Regions from separate parts of the Curtobacterium sp. Csp1 genome, predicted to be linked through region 2. Evidence: riboswitches for the same ligand, from Rfam matches in the RefSeq annotation. Region 2 holds a riboswitch; the other holds the start of a gene.
What was found. A riboswitch is a leader RNA that binds a small molecule or an ion and turns the genes downstream of it on or off. The one in region 2 is predicted to bind ZMP and ZTP.

Region 1: it holds a riboswitch for ZMP and ZTP, as region 2 does, so the genes downstream of both, glyA (serine hydroxymethyltransferase) here and glyA (serine hydroxymethyltransferase) in region 2, are expected to answer to the same signal.

What each region holds. Positions count from the first base shown of each region.
Region 1 covers NZ_CP054594.1:987,354-990,748, reverse strand. Annotated here, with positions in the region: gene HUN58_RS04920 (tetrahydrofolate dehydrogenase/cyclohydrolase catalytic domain-containing protein) at 1-140, opposite strand, end outside; gene glyA (serine hydroxymethyltransferase) at 137-1,420, opposite strand; ZMP/ZTP riboswitch at 1,480-1,565, opposite strand; gene clpS (ATP-dependent Clp protease adapter ClpS) at 1,603-1,902, shown strand; gene HUN58_RS04905 (DUF2017 family protein) at 1,899-2,375, shown strand; gene HUN58_RS04900 (NAD(P)H-binding protein) at 2,415-3,287, opposite strand; gene HUN58_RS04895 (MarR family winged helix-turn-helix transcriptional regulator) at 3,348-3,395, shown strand, end outside.
Region 2 covers NZ_CP054594.1:4,098,160-4,101,554, reverse strand. Annotated here, with positions in the region: gene HUN58_RS19765 (tetrahydrofolate dehydrogenase/cyclohydrolase catalytic domain-containing protein) at 1-736, opposite strand, end outside; gene glyA (serine hydroxymethyltransferase) at 733-2,016, opposite strand; ZMP/ZTP riboswitch at 2,076-2,161, opposite strand; gene clpS (ATP-dependent Clp protease adapter ClpS) at 2,199-2,498, shown strand; gene HUN58_RS19750 (DUF2017 family protein) at 2,495-2,908, shown strand; gene HUN58_RS19745 (NmrA family NAD(P)-binding protein) at 2,948-3,395, opposite strand, start outside.

The sequences.
Region 1 (3,395 bases), 1.1 Mb from region 2:
TGGTCGTGCAGCCGGTCGATCCGGACCTTCAGGTCGTCGAGCGTGCGGGCGGCGAGGGCGGTGCCGTCGATGCGGACGGCACTGCCCTCACCCGCCCAGCGCTCGCGCGGCAGGGGCGCGATCGAGGGCGCGGCGCTCACGCGTACAGCGGGAACGCGTCGGCCAGCGCCTTCACCCGGGCCGAGAGCGCCGCGATGTCCGGGTTCGGCATGAGCGTCAGCGCGATGATGTCCGCGACCTCGGTGAACTCGGCGTCGCCGAACCCGCGGGTCGCCAGCGCCGGGGTGCCGATGCGGACACCGGAGGTGACCATCGGCGGGCGCGGGTCGAACGGCACGGAGTTGCGGTTCACGGTGATGCCGACCTGGTGCAGCAGGTCCTCGGCCTGCTTGCCGTCGACCTCGGACTCGCGCAGGTCGACGAGCACCAGGTGCACGTCGGTGCCGCCGGTGAGGACGTCGATGCCGGCGGCCTTCGCGTCGGCCTGCGTGAGGCGGTCCGCCAGCAGACGGGCACCGCGGAGCGTGCGCTCCTGGCGGTCCTTGAACTCGGGCTGCGCGGCGAGCAGGAACGCGGTGGCCTTGGCGGCGATCACGTGCATGAGCGGACCGCCCTGCTGGCCCGGGAACACGGCCGAGTTGAGCTTCTTGAAGAGCGACTCGTCGTTGGACAGGATGATGCCCGAGCGCGGACCGGCGAGGGTCTTGTGCACGGTCGACGACACGACGTGGGCGTGCGGCAGGGGCGACGGGTGCAGGCCCGCGGCGACGAGGCCCGCGAAGTGCGCCATGTCCACCCAGAGGGTCGCGCCGACCTCGTCCGCGATCTCGCGGAACTTCGCGAAGTCGAGCTGGCGGGGGTAGGCCGACCATCCGGCGATGAGCACCTTGGGCTGGTGCTCGACGGCCTTGGCGCGGATGTCGTCGTAGTCGACCTCGAACGTCTCCGGGTCGACGCCGTACGACACGGCGTTGTAGATGCGGCCGGAGAAGTTGAGCTTCATGCCGTGGGTCAGGTGACCGCCGTGCGCGAGCTCGAGGCCCAGGATGGTGTCCCCGGCGGAGGCGATGGCGTGCAGGACCGCGGCGTTCGCGCTGGCGCCGGAGTGCGGCTGGACGTTCGCGTACTCGGCGCCGAACAGGGCCTTCGCCCGGTCGATGGCGAGCTGCTCGGCGACGTCGACGAACTCGCAGCCGCCGTAGTAGCGCTTGCCCGGGTAGCCCTCGGCGTACTTGTTCGTCAGGACGGACCCCTGCGACTCGAGCACGGCGCGCGGGACGAAGTTCTCGGACGCGATCATCTCGAGGGTGTCGCGCTGGCGGCCGAGCTCCTGCTCGAGCACCTTGGCGATCTCGGGGTCGACCGCGCTGAGCGGGGCGTTGAACGTCGACTGCGTGGACGCAGCGGGCAGATCGGTGATGGACACGGGACTCCTCGTTGTCTGTTCCGTCGCGCGCGTGCACGACGAGGTGGACTGGTGGGCGCGGCCCAGGCGTACGGCCGCGCTCCGTGTCAGGTGTCGCTCCCCGATGGTGACCCATCCAACGCCAGTCGCGACCCGTCGATCGTACCGAGCCGGTCGGTTCGTGTCACCCTTGTCGCATGACCCTGAGCAGCCCGGAGCTCGACGAACGCACCGATCTCCGCGCCCGGTACGACGTGCCGTGGACGACGGTGGTGTGGGACGACCCGGTCAACCTCATGTCCTACGTGACGTACGTCTTCCAGAGCTACTTCGGCTTCAGCCACGACCGCGCGGACCACCTGATGCGCCAGGTGCACGTCGACGGGCGGGCGATCGTCGCGAGCGGCGCGCGCGAGGCGATGGAGCGCCACGTCGAGGCGCTGCACGGCTTCGGCCTGCAGGCCACGGTCGAGCGGGCGCCGGGAGGAGACGCGTGATCCCGTTCGTGCGGCGGCGGGACGGCGTGCACCTCGGCCTGTCCTCCGGCGAGCGCGCCCTGCTCGCGAGCCTGACGGAGCAGCTGCAGCAGGTGCTCGACGGCGACCTGACGGACGACCCGGTCGCGTCGCGGATGTTCCCGGACGCCTACCCGCAGGACCCCGAGGCGAGCGCCGAGTTCGCGCAGTACACGCGGTCGGACCTGCTGGCGCAGAAGACCACGAACGCCGGGGTCGTCCTGGCGTGGGCGACCGGGGCGCGGGACGGCGTGCTCACCCAGGAGGACGAGCAGGCCTGGCTCCGCTGCCTGACCGACCTGCGGCTCACGATCGCGGAGCGGCTCGGCATCGTCGACGCCGCGACCGAGGAGTCGTCGTACACCGGCGACGCCGGTGTCGGTCTGCGGGACGTCTACGACTGGCTCGGGTTCGTGCAGGAACACCTGGTCGCGACGCTCACGTCCGCGCGCTGACGACCGGCCGGGAGGCACGGGGCACGTCCGCCCCGCACCTCACCCGAGCAGGTCGTCGCGGTGGTCGGCCGCCCACGCCCGGAGCGGGCGCGGCGCGGTCCCGGTGATCCGGGCGACGTCGTCGCGCATCACGTCGACGCCGTCGAGACCCCGTCGGAGCACCCGCCCGAACTGCTGGCGGAGGCCCTCGGCCTGCCAGGCGGGCACGCCGCCGGCGCGGACCACGGCGCGGTACACGCGGCTCGGCAGGTGCAGCGGCCGGACGCGTCGCCCGAGGCCGGCGGTCAGCTCGACGGCGATGCCGTGCGCGTCGAGGGACGCCGGGCCGGTGAGCACCGGTTCGGTGCCGTCGTGCCCGTCGGTCGTCAGCACGGTCGCGGCCGTGCGGGCGATGTCGGCGGTGTCGATCCACCCGGCGCGGCCGCGGCCGGTGGTGTGCGGGAACCAGCCGCGACGGATCGCCGGCGCGGAGGGCAGCAGGTTCGTCATGAAGGCCGACGGGTGCAGGATCGTCCACGCCGTCCCGCTCGCGCGGAGCAGCCGGTCCGTGCGCCAGGCCGCCGCGGCCCAGGGCATCGGGGAGTGCTCGGCGGCGTCGCCCCCGGACAGGTGCACGACCCGCGGGACCCCCGCGCACTGGGCCGCCCGGACGCCGGTCGCCCCCTGCTCGGCCTGCCGCTCGCTGACCGGGGTGACGAGGAAGAACCGGTCGACGCCGTCGAGCGCCCGGGTCAGGGCGTCGAGGTCGTCGAGGTCCGCGAGCCGCGCGTCGACGCCCCGTGCACGGAGCCGCTCGGCCTGGTCTTGACGGCGGACGACGGCGCGAACCTGGACACCCTCGGCGTGCAGCAGCTCGAGGGTCTTCCCGCCGACGTCGCCGGTGACCCCGGTGATGGCGATGGTCTCGGTCACGGTGCTCCTCCTTCGGTATCAGTTTCCTGTTACTCGACGGTACGCCGGTACCATCGGTGCGTGTCCAGCGACTTCTCGGTGACCCACGACGACGTGGACGCGATCGCC
Region 2 (3,395 bases):
GCACCCAGTCCGGCTGGACGAGCCGGGCGACCCCGGCCGCGGCGACGATGATGTCCGCGCGACGGCACTCGGCGGCGACGTCCTCGGTCAGCGAGTGTGTCAGCGTGGCCGTGGCCTCGAGCCGGGTGAGCAGCAGCCCGAGCGGGCGGCCGACGGTGAGTCCCTGCCCGATGATCGTCACGTGCTGGCCGCGGATCGGGACGTCGTAGGCCTCGAGCATCGCGACGATGCCGCGCGGGGTGCACGGCAGCGGGGCGTCGATCGTGCCCGCACCGCCGGGGACCGCGAGGACGAGCTCCCCGAGGTTCGTCGGGTGCAGGCCGTCGGCGTCCTTCGCCGGGTTCATCAGCTCGAGCATCGGGATCGGGTCGATGCCCTGCGGCAGCGGGAGCTGCACGATGAACGCCGTGACCCGGGGGTCGTCGTTCATCTGCAGGATCGCCGCACGGATGTCGGCGGCACTCGCGGACGAGGGCAGGTCGATGCGGACCGAGTCGAGCCCGATCTGCGCCGAGTCCTTGTGCTTGCCGGCGACGTACGACACCGAGCCCGGGTTCTGCCCGACCATGATCGTGCCGAGACCGGGTCGGAACCCGTGGTCGTGCAGCCGGTCGATCCGGACCTTCAGGTCGTCGAGCGTGCGGGCGGCGAGGGCGGTGCCGTCGATGCGGACGGCACTGCCCTCACCCGCCCAGCGCTCGCGCGGCAGGGGCGCGATCGAGGGCGCGGCGCTCACGCGTACAGCGGGAACGCGTCGGCCAGCGCCTTCACCCGGGCCGAGAGCGCCGCGATGTCCGGGTTCGGCATGAGCGTCAGCGCGATGATGTCCGCGACCTCGGTGAACTCGGCGTCGCCGAACCCGCGGGTCGCCAGCGCCGGGGTGCCGATGCGGACACCGGAGGTGACCATCGGCGGGCGCGGGTCGAACGGCACGGAGTTGCGGTTCACGGTGATGCCGACCTGGTGCAGCAGGTCCTCGGCCTGCTTGCCGTCGACCTCGGACTCGCGCAGGTCGACGAGCACCAGGTGCACGTCGGTGCCGCCGGTGAGGACGTCGATGCCGGCGGCCTTCGCGTCGGCCTGCGTGAGGCGGTCCGCCAGCAGACGGGCACCGCGGAGCGTGCGCTCCTGGCGGTCCTTGAACTCGGGCTGCGCGGCGAGCAGGAACGCGGTGGCCTTGGCGGCGATCACGTGCATGAGCGGACCGCCCTGCTGGCCCGGGAACACGGCCGAGTTGAGCTTCTTGAAGAGCGACTCGTCGTTGGACAGGATGATGCCCGAGCGCGGACCGGCGAGGGTCTTGTGCACGGTCGACGACACGACGTGGGCGTGCGGCAGGGGCGACGGGTGCAGGCCCGCGGCGACGAGGCCCGCGAAGTGCGCCATGTCCACCCAGAGGGTCGCGCCGACCTCGTCCGCGATCTCGCGGAACTTCGCGAAGTCGAGCTGGCGGGGGTAGGCCGACCATCCGGCGATGAGCACCTTGGGCTGGTGCTCGACGGCCTTGGCGCGGATGTCGTCGTAGTCGACCTCGAACGTCTCCGGGTCGACGCCGTACGACACGGCGTTGTAGATGCGGCCGGAGAAGTTGAGCTTCATGCCGTGGGTCAGGTGACCGCCGTGCGCGAGCTCGAGGCCCAGGATGGTGTCCCCGGCGGAGGCGATGGCGTGCAGGACCGCGGCGTTCGCGCTGGCGCCGGAGTGCGGCTGGACGTTCGCGTACTCGGCGCCGAACAGGGCCTTCGCCCGGTCGATGGCGAGCTGCTCGGCGACGTCGACGAACTCGCAGCCGCCGTAGTAGCGCTTGCCCGGGTAGCCCTCGGCGTACTTGTTCGTCAGGACGGACCCCTGCGACTCGAGCACGGCGCGCGGGACGAAGTTCTCGGACGCGATCATCTCGAGGGTGTCGCGCTGGCGGCCGAGCTCCTGCTCGAGCACCTTGGCGATCTCGGGGTCGACCGCGCTGAGCGGGGCGTTGAACGTCGACTGCGTGGACGCAGCGGGCAGATCGGTGATGGACACGGGACTCCTCGTTGTCTGTTCCGTCGCGCGCGTGCACGACGAGGTGGACTGGTGGGCGCGGCCCAGGCGTACGGCCGCGCTCCGTGTCAGGTGTCGCTCCCCGATGGTGACCCATCCAACGCCAGTCGCGACCCGTCGATCGTACCGAGCCGGTCGGTTCGTGTCACCCTTGTCGCATGACCCTGAGCAGCCCGGAGCTCGACGAACGCACCGATCTCCGCGCCCGGTACGACGTGCCGTGGACGACGGTGGTGTGGGACGACCCGGTCAACCTCATGTCCTACGTGACGTACGTCTTCCAGAGCTACTTCGGCTTCAGCCACGACCGCGCGGACCACCTGATGCGCCAGGTGCACGTCGACGGGCGGGCGATCGTCGCGAGCGGCGCGCGCGAGGCGATGGAGCGCCACGTCGAGGCGCTGCACGGCTTCGGCCTGCAGGCCACGGTCGAGCGGGCGCCGGGAGGAGACGCGTGATCCCGTTCGTGCGGCGGCGGGACGGCGTGCACCTCGGCCTGTCCTCCGGCGAGCGCGCCCTGCTCGCGAGCCTGACGGAGCAGCTGCAGCAGGTGCTCGACGGCGACCTGACGGACGACCCGGTCGCGTCGCGGATGTTCCCGGACGCCTACCCGCAGGACCCCGAGGCGAGCGCCGAGTTCGCGCAGTACACGCGGTCGGACCTGCTGGCGCAGAAGACCACGAACGCCGGGGTCGTCCTGGCGTGGGCGACCGGGGCGCGGGACGGCGTGGAGCGGCTCGGCATCGTCGACGCCGCGACCGAGGAGTCGTCGTACACCGGCGACGCCGGTGTCGGTCTGCGGGACGTCTACGACTGGCTCGGGTTCGTGCAGGAACACCTGGTCGCGACGCTCACGTCCGCGCGCTGACGACCGGCCGGGAGGCACGGGGCACGTCCGCCCCGCACCTCACCCGAGCAGGTCGTCGCGGTGGTCGGCCGCCCACGCCCGGAGCGGGCGCGGCGCGGTCCCGGTGATCCGGGCGACGTCGTCGCGCATCACGTCGACGCCGTCGAGACCCCGTCGGAGCACCCGCCCGAACTGCTGGCGGAGGCCCTCGGCCTGCCAGGCGGGCACGCCGCCGGCGCGGACCACGGCGCGGTACACGCGGCTCGGCAGGTGCAGCGGCCGGACGCGTCGCCCGAGGCCGGCGGTCAGCTCGACGGCGATGCCGTGCGCGTCGAGGGACGCCGGGCCGGTGAGCACCGGTTCGGTGCCGTCGTGCCGATCCACCCGGCGCGGCCGCGGCCGGTGGTGTGCGGGAACCAGCCGCGACGGATCGCCGGCGCGGAGGGCAGCAGGTTCGTCATGAAGGCCGACGGGTGCAGGATCGTCCACGCCGTCCCGCATCGGGGAG